Regions from separate parts of the Paenibacillus sp. 01T431 genome, predicted to be linked through region 2. Evidence: a T-box and tRNA genes for the amino acid it is inferred to sense, from the RefSeq annotation. Region 2 holds a T-box; the other holds one or more tRNA genes.
What was found. The T-box of region 2 lies ahead of metG (methionine--tRNA ligase). A T-box ahead of a tRNA ligase gene usually reads a tRNA of that ligase, here a tRNA-Met.

Region 1: it has a tRNA-Met gene. The T-box ahead of metG (methionine--tRNA ligase) is inferred to sense a tRNA for this amino acid. The anticodon was not compared.

What each region holds. Positions count from the first base shown of each region.
Region 1 is NZ_JBFTPT010000005.1:439,791-447,065, forward strand. Features, by position in the region: gene AC1DM9_RS11980 (ABC transporter permease) at 1-2,378, shown strand, start outside; gene AC1DM9_RS11985 (ABC transporter ATP-binding protein) at 2,387-3,277, shown strand; gene AC1DM9_RS11990 (ABC transporter substrate-binding protein) at 3,284-4,789, shown strand; gene AC1DM9_RS11995 (2'-5' RNA ligase family protein) at 4,857-5,369, opposite strand; gene AC1DM9_RS12000 (hypothetical protein) at 5,511-5,675, shown strand; tRNA gene AC1DM9_RS12005 (tRNA-Met) at 5,785-5,861, shown strand; tRNA gene AC1DM9_RS12010 (tRNA-Ile) at 5,899-5,975, shown strand; tRNA gene AC1DM9_RS12015 (tRNA-Leu) at 5,997-6,082, shown strand; gene AC1DM9_RS12020 (RNase H family protein) at 6,282-6,797, opposite strand; gene AC1DM9_RS12025 (RDD family protein) at 7,018-7,275, shown strand, end outside.
Region 2 is NZ_JBFTPT010000013.1:269,675-276,949, forward strand. Features, by position in the region: gene AC1DM9_RS23725 (FtsX-like permease family protein) at 1-1,654, shown strand, start outside; gene AC1DM9_RS23730 (GNAT family N-acetyltransferase) at 1,788-2,372, shown strand; gene AC1DM9_RS23735 (GNAT family N-acetyltransferase) at 2,386-2,859, shown strand; gene AC1DM9_RS23740 (serine hydrolase domain-containing protein) at 2,898-4,361, shown strand; gene AC1DM9_RS23745 (sigma factor) at 4,523-4,834, shown strand; gene AC1DM9_RS23750 (sigma-70 family RNA polymerase sigma factor) at 4,862-5,074, shown strand; gene AC1DM9_RS23755 (hypothetical protein) at 5,067-5,195, shown strand; T-box leader at 5,383-5,644, shown strand; gene metG (methionine--tRNA ligase) at 5,687-7,275, shown strand, end outside.

The DNA.
Region 1 (7,275 bases), on a different contig from region 2:
TTGAATATCCGATATACGGTGGACTGGATCTGACATTGCGAGTGAAAATTGTCGGAGCAGTCAAACCGCTTACTGATACGAGTTCATACTGGTATCAAGGGATGGAAAGCTTGCTGAACACGTTCCAAATAAGCAAAGCAGCATTCGAAAAGACGCTGTTAGCGAATAAAAAAATACCGCTGCATAATGCAAGCTGGTACTACGCATTTGATTTATCAGAAGTAAAAACGAGTCAATTAACACCGTTAAGCAAGACGCTAGAACGCTTGAATATTGAGCTTTATCAGCGTCTTAAGGACACAAGAGTAGAAATTTCTTTTGCATCCACGCTTACCGAATTTAAGAAACAAAGCCTGCAGCTGCAAACATTGCTGTTTACGCTAGCTGCTCCAATGCTTGCGATGGTGTTTTTCTTTATTGCCATGAATGCAAGGCAGTCACTGGATAAGCAGCGAAGCGACATTGCAGTGCTTCGAAGCAGGGGGGCCGGCACACGGCAAATCATATGGATTTATTTGCTCGAAGGACTACTGCTTGGAGGGATCGCGCTTGGAAGCGGTCCGTTTATCGGTTGGTTCATGGCGAAGAGTATCGGATCAGCCAATGGCTTCCTTTCTTTCGTTAATCGGAAGTCCATACCGGTTGGCTTCTCTACAGAGGCCATTATTGCTGGTGGAGCTGCAGTCTTTCTAGCGCTTATGGCGACCATTATTCCAGCTGTTATTTATGCAAGATCTTCAATCGTAAGTTATAAGCAGGATCTGGCGCGTTCTGATCGCAAGCCAGTTTGGCAGCGTTGGTATCTTGATGTCTTGTTAATTGCCGCTGCTGGTTATGGCTGGTATATGTTCAATGAGCGCCAAATGTTGACATTCAAAACAGGCATGACAACGGATCAATTAAACGTACAGCCATTTTTATTTTTTGTTCCTGCCTTATCAATCTTTGCATTTGGGTTGTTTTTCTTAAGATTATTCCCATGGCTTTTGAAGGTGTTTACATGGTTAGGACGCAAATTTTTACCGGTTCCGCTATATTTGACGCTGACTCAGCTTTCACGTTCATCCAAGGGATATTACCCATTGATGATTCTATTGGTGCTGACGCTGGGGCTTGGTGTTTATAACGCATCGGCAGCTAGAACGATTGATTTGAACTCCACGGAACGTACGCTGTATAAATACGGAGCAGACGTAACCATTCAAACGGTATGGGAAGGCTCTCCGGAAATTACCACGACGCCTGGCAACAACGGCGGAAATGGTGGCAACGGCGGCAGTGGAGGCAATGGCGGCGGTGGAAACGGCGGAAATGGTGGAGGAGGCAACGGCGGTGGTTCAGGCGGCGGAGGCGGTGGCGGTCAAACCATACCTTCAAAGATGTTGTTCAGTGAACCTCCATTTGAGCTATTCCGTTCCCTTGAAGGCGTAGAAGCGGCTGCTCGTGTACTACAGACGAAGGGCAGCGTGGTCATTTCAGGCAAATCGATTGGTCAAGGAACCGTAATGGGAATTGATAATGTCGACTTTGCCAAGGTCGGCTGGTTCCGCAATGATTTGTACCCAGTTCATCCGAATTATTATTTAAATAATTTGGGTAAATATGAGCATGCGGCACTTATTCCTTCGAAAGTAGCAGAGAAATATCAATTAAAAATCGGAGATCCTGTGTCGGTTGGATTCGCCGAAGGTAAAGTGGATTTTATGGTCGTTGGCATTTTGCCTTATTGGCCTAGCCAATATCCAGATAAATCTCCGTTTATTATCACGAATTTAGATTATATTTATGACCAGCTTCCGCTTATTCCTTATGAGGTTTGGCTGAAGATGAAGCCTGATGCTAAAGTAGCTCCGATCGTTGAAGCGCTGCAAAAGGCTGGGGTGGAGATAGCAGCTATTAAAGATGTAAGAAGCGAGCTAATCATTCAATCGAAGCTTCCAACTAGGGGCGGCGTATTCGGAATATTGAGCTTAGGTTTCCTTGTTTCGGTCATCATCACATTAGCTGGCTACGTTCTATTCTGGTTCTTTAATCTCTCAGGGCGCGTTGTCCAATTCGGGGTATTGCGGGCAATGGGATTATCGCGAAGACAGCTTACGGGGATGCTGCTTCTGGAGCAGCTATTTACAGCAGGACTTGCGATTGGACTTGGGGTGTTAATTGGTAAAGGTGTGAGCTTGCTCTTCCTTCCATTCTTGCAAACGACAGAAAACGTTGCAGAAACAGTACCGCCTTTCCGAGTCATATTCGAGTCTAGCGATACGAACCAATTGTTCATAGTTGTCGGATTTATGATGCTGACCGGCGCATTGCTGCTCTTCCTGCACATACGCAGGCTTAGAGTGCATCAAGCGGTCAAGATGGGAGAAGAACGATGACAACAGCGATGATCGATTGCGAAGGTCTAGTGAAAATTTACAAGACAGACGATCTAGAGGTCGTTGCCCTGCAAGGCTTGAACCTAAAAGTAAACGAAGGCGAGCTAATGGCTATTATCGGCAACAGCGGCAGCGGGAAATCGACGCTTCTGAATACGCTGGGCGGTCTTGACCGCCCTTCAGCCGGCCAGGTGCATGTAGGTCCATGGGATCTTCTGAAGATTTCCGAAGAGGATCTAGTGAAATACAAGAGGGAGACGGTAGGATTTATTTGGCAAAATAATGCCAGAAACCTGCTGCCTTATCTTACTGCCCTCGAAAATGTAGAAATGCCGATGATGCTTTCAGGGAAGGTTGATCGCGCATATGCGAAGCAGCTGCTTGAATGGGTTGGCTTGAAGGAGCGAATGCATAACAAGCTCCATCAATTATCAGGCGGTGAGCAGCAAAGGGTTGCCATTGCGATTTCATTGTCGAATCGCCCGAAGCTTCTGCTTGCGGATGAACCGACAGGTTCGGTTGATACGGCTACATCCGATTTGATTATGGGTATTTTCCGCAGGTTGAATCGCGAGATCGGTATTACCATCGTCATTGTAACGCATGACTTGACGCTTGCTGGCAAGGTAGACCGAGTGGTTGCCATTCGCGATGGCTTGACGAGCACTGAGTTCATTAAACGCAATCCGAATATTAATCTTGATGGAGGTGAGGCAGAGCTTCCAGCTGTAAGCAGCGGACTGCAGTCTGTGCATGAAGCCTATGTCGTGGTAGATCGCGTTGGACGTTTACAAGTGCCTAAGGAATATTTATCTGCTCTTAATATTAAAGACAAAGCAACGATGGAATTTGACGGCGAGCGGATTATTATTACTCCGCCTAAATCACTAGGGGGTTAAAATCAAATGAATAATAAAAGATTGTCAGGCAAGCGAATTCGCAAATTTACTTTAGTATCGTTAACACTTACCTTGCTTATTGGCCTGCTAGCAGCGTGCAGCAGCGGCTCAGACAGCTCTACAGAAAAACGGGTTTTACGTATTGGCGTGCTTTATGGCGGTGCGGATAATGAGCCGTATTTCCGTCAGCAATACACGGATATGTATGAAATGTCTCATCCTAACATTGAGTTCCAAATCGTAGGCGCAATCAACTATGATGATCAACGCTTTGAACAGCAAGATCCTGCAAAGCCAACAAAGCAGCCAGATCCGTATGAAAAAATGAAAGAAATGCTAACTGGATCAAATCCAGTCGATGTTGTTGTTCTGGATTACAATATGCTTCGTCGGATGACACAAGACAACTTGCTGCAACCGCTGGATCCGCTAATAGCACAAGATAAATTCGACTTGTCGGATTATGTTCCAACTGTTGTTGAAGGCATTAAAGCTGCTGGTGATGGCGGATTGTATGCATTGACGCCAACTTTTAACTCTTCTGCACTTTACTACAACAAAAAAATGTTTACTGAAGCTGGTGTAACTCCTCCGACAAACAAAATGGAGTGGACTGAAGTTCTTAACCTAGCACGTCAAGTGGCTAAAGGTGAAGGCGTGGACCGTAAATTTGGATTCTCCTTCAATCGTTGGTCCAACGACGGCTTTAGCAATGCGCAGTCTTATAGCCAAGCATTGCAGCTAAAAATGTGGGATGACAAAGGCGAGAAAATGCTCGTCAATAGCGATCAGTGGGAAAATGTATGGAGCACTGTTGCATCGCTGTATCAAGAAGAAGTTATTCCAACACAAGAATTTATGAATAAAATGTATGAGAAGCAAAACGCGGAAGGTGGCAATGACCCATTCTATGGTGATTTGTTCATCAAAGGCAAAATTGCGATGACGATCGGTGATTATGGTTATATCAATGAGCTTAAGAGAGCTTCGGACAACGCATCGAAAATTAAAGATTTTGAAGCTGTTGATTGGGACGTTGTGACAGTTCCCGTTTCTCCAAGCGATCCTGAAGTAGGCAGCAGTATTTCATTGAGCCAGTTGATGGGTATTAACAACAAAGCTCAAAACGATAAAGACGCTTGGGATTTCATCAAGTTCTCCAACAGCAAGGAATGGGCTAAGCTGAAATCGAGAAGTCTTTATGAAATGGTTGCACGTAAGGAATTTTTGACGCCAATCGGCGGTTTGCAGTACAACATTGACGCATTTACTTCACTTAAACCAATGCCAGCTGTAGATACGGACAAAATCTTCCGTGAGAAACCAGGTGCATGGGAAGCTCAACAACCTGGCTATGAATTGTTCCAGGCCGTAATCGAGAAGAAAAAATCGGCTCGTGAAGCACTAGCTGAGTGGGAAACACGTGGAAACGCGGTTTTGGAAAAAATTAAAAACAATCCAACTGGAGAAGGCAACGGCGGCGGAGTCGAAATTATGCCAATGCCAAGATAATTTGAAATAAGGAAAAAGCCCGTAATCGACCTCTGCGTCGTTTGCGGGCTTTTTCCTTAATATTTGTCTAACCTCGTAATAGAAAGGACTGGTAAGCGGTCCAAGAGCCGTTCTCGGTCTGATACATCAGATGTATGCGATCAATTCTCGAAGTAAGATCAATGGACTGCATGCGCAGATTTCCGAATAAATCATGCAGCTCATCAGCTGAGATTTCTTGCCCTATCGTGACATGTGGCGTGTAAACATATTTAGGCTCGACAATGGCCAGCGGACCGCTGCATACGCTCTCCTGGAGCTTCTGCATGGAAACGGTGTCTTCAAGCGCTAAATAGAGCACATGACTTACAGGGAAAAAAGTAGATACACGGTTCAAATGGATAGAGAAAGCAGGCAGCTTAGATGTGGTTTGCTCTAAATGAGCGACTGCTAGCTGCAATTCATCGTCTGACCAATCTTCTGCGTATCGTACTGTCAAATGAGCAGGCACAGCTGTGTAATGCGGATCATGGCGTCTTCGCCAGCTATTAGCGAAGTCCTGTACATGCTTTTCGGGGAAAACAACAATTCCATATAACATGGTCTTCAGCTCCTTCGAAATGACCTATTTTGAGTATACCCCATTTGCATGTATGATCCCAATTTTGGGGTATTCTAATGTATACAGCCTTTATTGGAGTGATAAGCATCAGCTTCTCCAATAAGATAGTGGAGGGATGACATGAGATGGGTATATTGGGTTCGCCTATATGAAACCAAATTTCAAGCGGGTTGTTTGGTTAGGAGAATGGAGAATGACGGTTGGATGTATGGCTATGAAACTCCGCATGAGGTAGAGGTATTTCGATCCCGAAAAGGGCGATACGGCGTGAGGTTTATACCATAAAAAATAAAAAGAAAATAAATTAGAATATTTTGCTTGACTTAAAACACACCTATATAGTATATTATTTTATGTCGCCAATTCAACTGGCTTTGCTCAAATGGATATACGTCGCGGGGTGGAGCAGCCCGGTAGCTCGTCGGGCTCATAACCCGAAGGCCGCAGGTTCAAATCCTGCCCCCGCAACCAACCTTTCGATGAATACGTTGAAATATACGTTTTTCGAGGGCCCTTAGCTCAGTTGGTTAGAGCGGTCGGCTCATAACCGATTGGTCGGGGGTTCGAGTCCCTCAGGGCCCACCATAAGCAAAACCTTTACAACATGCCGGGGTGGCGGAACTGGCAGACGCACAGGACTTAAAATCCTGCGATGGGTGACCATCGTACGGGTTCGATTCCCGTCCTCGGCATACCTCGAAGACATTGACGAGTCAATGGTTTTCACGAAGTACATAAGATGTACGAACGATAAAAGAACCTCCTTTATAGAATCTGACTTGTCAGTTCTAAGCAAAGGAGGTTTTTTTATTGTTAGGTACTTAATATCTAGCAATTTAATTTAATATGTTAATTTCTAAAGCTGTTAAGTAAATTAAAGGCTGGCAGTAATTAATTTATAGCAGCTTGTCTCGCAGCATTATGGGCTAACCTATGGAGGGTATTGTTTTTCTTGTGCTTGCTTATGTATTTTATTTGTATGTGAACGCTGGGATACATATTATTTAAATGATGTAGAACTGCCAATATTTCATCTCTAGCATCTTTATGATGTGAATGAGAAAAATAATCTTTTGATAAAATGTTTGCGATTTGACTGCAATCAGTATAGATAATAGCGAATTTCGGCTCATACTCCGTCAGCGCACTTGCAAGTATTTCAAGACTGTAACGAACAGCAAGCAATTCACCGTAATTGGAACCTTCAATATGTTCCATCATAATTTTTTTGGCGGTAACGCGTATTGTTCTATTGAAGACAAAGCAACAAGCTGCTCCATGATTATTTTGCGCAACGAAACCGGAGTAATCACAATACAAACAAATCATACTCTTGTTCATAATGTTTTGTCTTAAACGGGGATTGGCATATGCTCTTTTTATTAGCAATTCAGTTGTAGTATCCACAAAATCTATCCTCCAGATTATATTCCTTCTTTCATTATTTTAATCATCGTCAAAAAAGAGATGGGCTAGTCTTCAAATGGGAAATCCTCGAAATATTTTTTACTTTAAGGATAGGCGAATGGATTAAGGTATACATCGGAGCTGATAAGCGTAAGTTTTAATAGGAATGTGTCTGAATAAGGAAGTAACATTAATGATGTAATACTGGAGGGGACTCGGCATGAACGCAGGTTTTTGGATTCGATTAGGAGCTTCATTGCTGGATGGCATTATTATTGGCATTCCGTTAGCCATTATTTCATTATTATTTACAGGAGGATATGAAGGGAGAGATTATTTTACAGATGCGGTCTCATTCCTTTACTCGTTACTGGTTCCGGTATTTTGGAGCGGCTATACCATTGGGAAAAGGATATGCGGCGTACAGATTAGAAAGCTGGATGGCTCACCTCCAGGTATAGGCACCATGTTATTGCGT
Region 2 (7,275 bases):
GCTTCTCTCGGCGATCACTTTTTTCTACATTATTTATGCCAACAGCTTTTTACTGTCGCTGCGCCAGCGGGAATTTGGGCTCTATCTCGTTCTGGGGGCACGCAAAAGTAAAATACGTACTTTAATGTTTATTGAGACGATTGCGCTCGGCATTATTTCACTAGCAGTTGGACTTGCACTTGGGTTTGGCTTATCCACACTTGTGGGGCATCTCATGGCTAAGCAGCTTCAGACGAGTCTTATCGGTTACCATGCTGTATTTGGACCAGCCATTTTATTTACTATTATCTTTTTTACTTGTTTATTTGGACTGTCTGCGATATGGAATCAGCTGAAGCTTTCTCGCATGAAGGTATTGCATCTTGTTCATGGCAATATGCAAGCAGATCGGCTGTGGGGAAGCAGCCCGTGGAAAATTGTACTTAGCATCGTCGGAGCAATTGCTCTCGGGCTCGGTTACTTCGCCCTTACGTTTATGGAGCAGCTGCGGGAGATTGGATTGTATACCGCCACATTCATGACACCGCTCGGAACGTACCTTCTGTTTATGATGCTGCTCCCGCCACTTGTAGTAAGAATGAAAAAGAGGAATCAAACACGTGGAATCCGCGCCTTCACTTTCGGCCAGCTGAGCTTCCGAATTAACGGCTTAACGAAGCTGCTGGCAACAGTAGCGATGCTGATTGCACTTGGAGCTGGTGCAATTGCCGGAGGTATGGCTTTTGTGAACGATGCGAAAATTAGGGGAGAGAGCTACCGCGTTTATGACGCGATCGTGCATAACCCGAATGCGGAAGAAGCAAAGATACTCGCTTCCATTCCGTTCAAGGAGCAGTTCAAGTATCGCTACAAAATAGAGAACGAAATGGTTTATTATGCGAAAGAGGACCTCGAGAACCAGCGGCCATTTGTTCATTCGGGGCAGGGCCGCGAGTATTGGGATGAGATAGAACAGATCAAAGGCCCTCTTCCAGCAGGCTCTGCGAGTGATGCAGATAATACGGATACAGAAGAGCTGTCCAGTCAGAAGTGGAGAGGTTTCATCTGGGAGATTTCGCCACCCATAAGTGAGTTCAGGCTTGTTGATGCAGGAGAGTTCGCAAAGCTTGAAGCAAAGGAACAGTTCGTTGTGATCGGAAGGACGGGTGATTTCCTCGCTTATCGGATGTCATGGAAGGCACTAGACCAGCTGGAAACAGCGAAATCCAATGGGGAGTATCTATCATGGAGCAAGTACAAGAACTATGAGAATGCAATAGGTATCGCTAGCGGTACAGTCTTTATGGGCTTTTTCCTTGGCATCGCCTTTCTTGCTATGATGGCGAGCTGCTTAATGTTCAAAATATTATCGGGTGCAGCGAAGGATGTTCAGCGATATGAGATGCTCAGCAAGCTTGGGGTAAGGAGAGAGAGGTTATCGCGTTCAATCTATCACGAGCTGTTCCTCGTATTTTTATTTCCTGGTATCGTTGGGCTCACGCATGTTCTAGTTGGTATGAATCTCTTCTCGTTTATGTTAACTGAGCCATATTATCGCTTATGGATTCCCATTGTGTTGTTCGTGGTTATCTATGCTGCTTACTATCTATTAACCGTTCGATTGTACCAGAACATCGTGCTGTCAAAGCGGGACAAGGCTGTACATTCAAGGTAACCAAAAAAAGAGCTCTCAGGATGAATGACCTGAGGGCTCTTTATTCGGATAGGACATTACAAATAATTTCCTTTTTAATATTAATTTTATGTATAATAGCGCTTAATACGATTATTGATTATGGGAGGATCACATGAGAGAAATAGATTATAGTCAATATTTTTGGCAGGATGAGGAGATCAGATTACGAGCAATTCAAGATGCTGACTGGGAAGGGCATTACTTCAACCGCTTTGATACGCCAGCTCGGCGCTTACTAGAGTGCACGGTTGAGCTGCCGCCTACGATTGCCGAGGCCAAAAATTTCGTTGAAACTTATGCTGATTTCTCTACGGATAATAGGCGTATCATGTTTGCGATTGAAAATAGAAACGCTGAAAATGTTGGAGGCGTTAATCTAAATAGTATCGATGAGAAAAACGGCACGTTTAGCATTGGCATACAGATCGATAGAGATCACCGAGGCAAGGGATACGGGACTAGAGCGATGAGAATTCTCTTAAAGTATGCTTTTATGGAAAGACGGCTTAATAAGTTTAATGACTATGTACTGGAAGGCAACGTAGGCTCAACAAACATGATGATCAAGCTGGGCTGCCAGCAAGAGGGTGTGCGACGGAAAGTGATTTACACTAACGGTGAGTATAAAGATCTCATTTTATTTGGTCTAACGAAGGATGAATTTGTAAAACAGCAGAAAAAAGATCGTTCTGTTTAGGAGGTTTAACAATATGAATATTCGATTGTTCGAGCAAAACGACAGGCAGGATGTAATAAAGATATTATCGGAGCATCCGCTGCAATTCCCAGATTTCGTTATTGAAAGATATCCGCCTCGGTGGGCGGACTTCGCCAAAGCTCCAGCGGGTAAAAGCCAATATTATGTAGCTTATAGCGATGACAATCAAATTATGGGTCATGCAGGATACCTATTTAATAATGAAGTAGGACTTTATGAAATCGTAGGCGTAGTCGTGAAAAAGGATTTTCAACGAGCGGGCGTTGGCAAAGCTTTGCTTTCTACCATCTGCAATAAAGTAAACGAGCTGAAAGAGAAGGAAATTATTCTTTATGCTTTAGGGCATCCGGGGAATGAAGACACGATAACGTTTTATCAACGGATCGGTTTTGAGGTCAGCCTATATGAAAAGGACTATTTCAGCAGTGGTTACGATAGAGTGACGTTTATTAAACAATTGAGCTAGTAGATTCGTTGAGTATAAAAGAGTGGGTGATTGCATTCATGACTAACGACGTTGAAGGCTTGATAAGTGTTATGGAAATGGATCGACCAGAAAACCATGGTTTATCATCAAAGTCGTTGCTTGCGTTTTTTACTCAAATCAAGCAATTAAACTTGAAGTTGAACAGCTTTATCCTGATGCAAAACGGCAAGGCTACTTCCAAGTTTTATCGTGATCCTTATCGTTCAGGCACTCCGCAGCTGTTATTCTCACTTAGCAAAAGCTTCACATCTATCGCAATAGGGATTGCTTGTGACGAGGGCCTGTTGGATTTAAGAGACAAGGTTATCTCTTTTTTTCCTGATAAGCTGCCTCCTGCGCTTTCGGACAATTTGGCTGAAATAACCATTCACGATCTGCTATCGATGAATGCCGGCCATCATGACAATATTTACGGAAGCGTAGCGGAGCAAACGGACTGGGTTAAAGCCTATTTAGCAATGGAAGTAGAGCATAAGCCAGGAACCTATTACCGTTACAGTACACATTCTACCTATATGATGTCTGCTATCCTTGAGAGAGTAACAGGTCAAAAGCTAACCGAATATTTAATGCCTCGTTTGTTTGTGCCTCTAGGCATTTCATCCCCTTCTTGGGAGACCTGTCCGCTTGGCGTCGTTGCTGGAGGAATGGGACTAAGTATTCCTACTGAAGGGATAGCTAAGTTTGGGCAAATGCTGCTAAACAAAGGCATATTTAATGGCCAGCGAATCGTTTCAGAGAAATACATTTTACTCGCAACCAGCGTGCAAAGCGATACATCGCGAGACGAAGATCGCATCGATTTTTCCCAAGGTTATGGGTATCAATTTTTTCTATGTCGTGATGGCTGCTTCATGGGGAATGGTGGGTATGGGCAGTTATGTTTTGTGTCGCCCAAACATCAGGTTGTTATTGCGGCAACATCGAGCTTCTCTTCCATGAAACAGCTTCAAACCATGCTAGATTTAGTGTATGAACATATCCTTCTGCAAATAGACATGGATATCCACTTTGAAGATGGTGAACAAAAAACAGATTTAGATCAGCATCTCTTGAAAATGGCTTATCCGTTCATACCAGCATTAAGTGAGCCTAGTCCTATTCGCTTAGATGATCTTCGTTTTTCATTCATGGATAATAAACAAGGACTCACTGAGCTTCATTTTGCAGCAAGCGGGAACGAATTTCAGTTTAAGTTACTTTTTGGCGAACAGAGTGTGAAGACGTATCCGTTTAACTTCAGCACCATAAACCATTCAATCGATCATTTTGTGAAAGATTTGGAGACACATGATCAGGAAGTGGTTACAAATGCTTGTTGGACAGACAGCATCCAACTATCTCTTACTTTGATCTACATAGAAACCCCCTATGTGGTGACCTATTTCGTTCGCTTTTATGATCATAAAATAGAACTTAAATGTACCCATAACGTTTCATTTGGATTTGATGCATACGAATTAATTGGTGTGCAGGTTTAGTATTGTGACAGCATAGTTATGCGCTTTAGCGTACATTCAGAGAGGATGCCAAGCGGCGTCCTTTTTTTCTTACATACAGGAGTCCAATTTTTTTTAATCTACCGCACGAAACGGGACTTAGCGACCAATATCATATATTACACAATGTGAGGTGAGTTCTTTTGCCTGTAGAAATCAATCGTCGTATTGAGCAAGTATTAGGAGGCAATCTAGAAGCGTTTTCCAATATTTATAACGCGATCATTGATATGGTTTACCGTACCCTATTCTTGCTAACCGAAAACAAAAATGATGTGGATGATCTTGTTCAGGACGTTTACGTCGAATTGTTCAGGAGTCTTCGGAATTTTGACGGTACGAGACCTTTTCAGCCTTGGCTTTACGGTATCACGATTAGACAACATCAAGCCTACAAACGAAAAAAGTGGAGGCAATTTCGCAATCATGCACATGAGCTTAATAACTACTCATAAACACTCGAAAATGATTTTTCTGACTCTGTGATAGAAAAGCTGTCCAGCCACAGCATATTGGATGATATGGATTGTCTTTCATATAAGCTGAAGCAAGTGGTAGTGCTGCACTATTTAAATGATTTAACACAGGAAGAGGTTGCAGAAATCGTTCGAATTCCAGTCGGAACGGTGAAATCCAGACTACACTACGCATTAAAACAACTAAGGGATAAGAGAAGGAGAGATATCCATGTTTAATAGTGCAGATGAGTTGAAACGCATGTTGATGGAAAAGGCAAATCATATTCATCCGCCAGCGGGATTGAAGCAAAAGGTGCTTGAAGAAATCATGCTCGTTAAAAAAAAAGGTAACGGATGATAACGGAATTAACATCCAATATGAGGTAAGGGCATTCGAGGTTTCGAAAATGTGTGTATGTGCAATCGCGGATAGTTTGATGGAGATACAATAAAGCGAGTTAGGAATAAGGAGGTGTGGGCAGTAACATAATCACCTTGACTTGAAATATCATATTGAGTATAATTCCAATAAATTGAATATTCTAACAAAAGCTATGATGAGAAAGAGTACCAAGGCGATGTCTTTTTACAGAGAGCCCCGGTTGCTGAAAAGGGGTAAAGAATAACTTTGGGAATATGGTCTCTGAGCTGCGCATCGAAACCTCATATGGTTGTAGGCTGCGCTGGAACCCGCACCCGTTACTGTGCTAGGGTATACATGCATAAGCATCGTACCTGAAGAGGTTAATGTCGCGAGGCATTAATAAAATTGGGTGGTACCGCGTGAGCACAGCTCTCGTCCCTTTGGGATGAGGGCTTTTTTGTTTGTCAAAAAAAGGAGGAGTTATGATGACAAATGTGTTTATTGGCGGTGCTTGGCCCTATGCGAACGGTTCATTGCATTTGGGAAGATTGGCGAGTGTATTGCCAGGGGATGTGTTGGCACGTTATTACCGCGCAAAAGGAAATAAGGTGTTGTACGTATCTGGAAGTGACTGCCACGGTACGCCTGTTGCGGTGCAAGCGATTCAGGAGGGTGTTTCTCCGGGAGATATTGCAGATCGATTTCATCAGGAATTTGCCGAATGTTTTAAACAGCTTGGGTTTACGTATGATTTGTATACTCGAACAGACCAGCCATTTCATCACCAAGTCGTTCAACAGTTATTTTTGGCACTTTTAGAAAAAGGACATTTATATAAAAAAACAATCCAACAAACGTATTGTGAAACTGATCAACGATTTTTGCCGGATCGATATGTTGAAGGGATTTGCCCTGTTTGCAGTAACCGTGCGAGAGGCGATCAATGTGATTTTTGTTCAACCTTGCTTGACCCAGCCGACCTGACAGACAAGACATGCAAGCTTTGCGGGAATCCTCCAATTGAGCGGCCAACGGAACATTATTATCTTGCACTCTCTTCCTTCCAAGCTGAATTGACTAAGTATGCAAAAAAAACAAAAGGTTGGAAAGAAAATGCAGTACAATTAACGCAAAGATATCTTGCAGAGGGGCTTCAAGATCGAGCGGCGACAAGGGACTTAGATTGGGGCGTGGAGGTTCCGGTTGCAGGGTTCGAGGATAAAAAAATTTACGTCTGGATTGAAGCAGTGAGCGGATATTTATCGGCAAGCAAGCAATGGGCTGCAGAAACAGGCGGCAGCTGGGAGGCTTTCTGGAAGGACGGAAATGAGGAAATAACCGCTTATTATGTACACGGTAAAGACAATATCCCTTTTCATACACTAATATGGCCGGCAGTACTGATTGGTGCCGAGGAATATCATTTGCCTGATCGAATCATCTCTTGTGAATACATGACGCTGGAAGGGAAAAAGTTTTCGACAAGCAATAATTGGGCGGTTTGGGTGCCGGACATTTTGAAGCGCTATGAGCCAGACTCTATTCGTTATTTTCTGATCGCAAACGGTCCAGAGAAACGGGATACTGATTTCTCTTGGCGAGAATTTATTTATAGTCACAATGGAGAATTGCTTGGTGCATTTGGCAATCTAGTCAATCGTACGCTAGCGTTTATAAATAAATCTTTTGAAGGAAACGTTCCTGAAAGCAAGCAGAACGCGGAATGGATGAAAGCCATTGCTTCTTTATATGTTGAGTCAGGTGCATGCATTGAAGAAGGACGACTAAAGGAAGCGATTGAGTTAATTTTTGCTACTATTCGCAGAGCAAACAAATATTTTGATGAACAAAAGCCATGGATTCAGATTAAAGAAAATCGAGAGGCTTGTGCTTTTACTATAAACACTTGCGTGCAAATTATAGCGAATCTGTCTCAATTGTTGAGCCCGTTTATTCCTTTCTCATGCGAGAAAATAAGAAGGTTTCTGACTCTTCCTGAGCCTAGCTGGGAGCTCATTAGTGTAGCTGCTAACCAAAAAATTCAAGGTTTAGAGCTGTTGTTTGAGCGTATTGA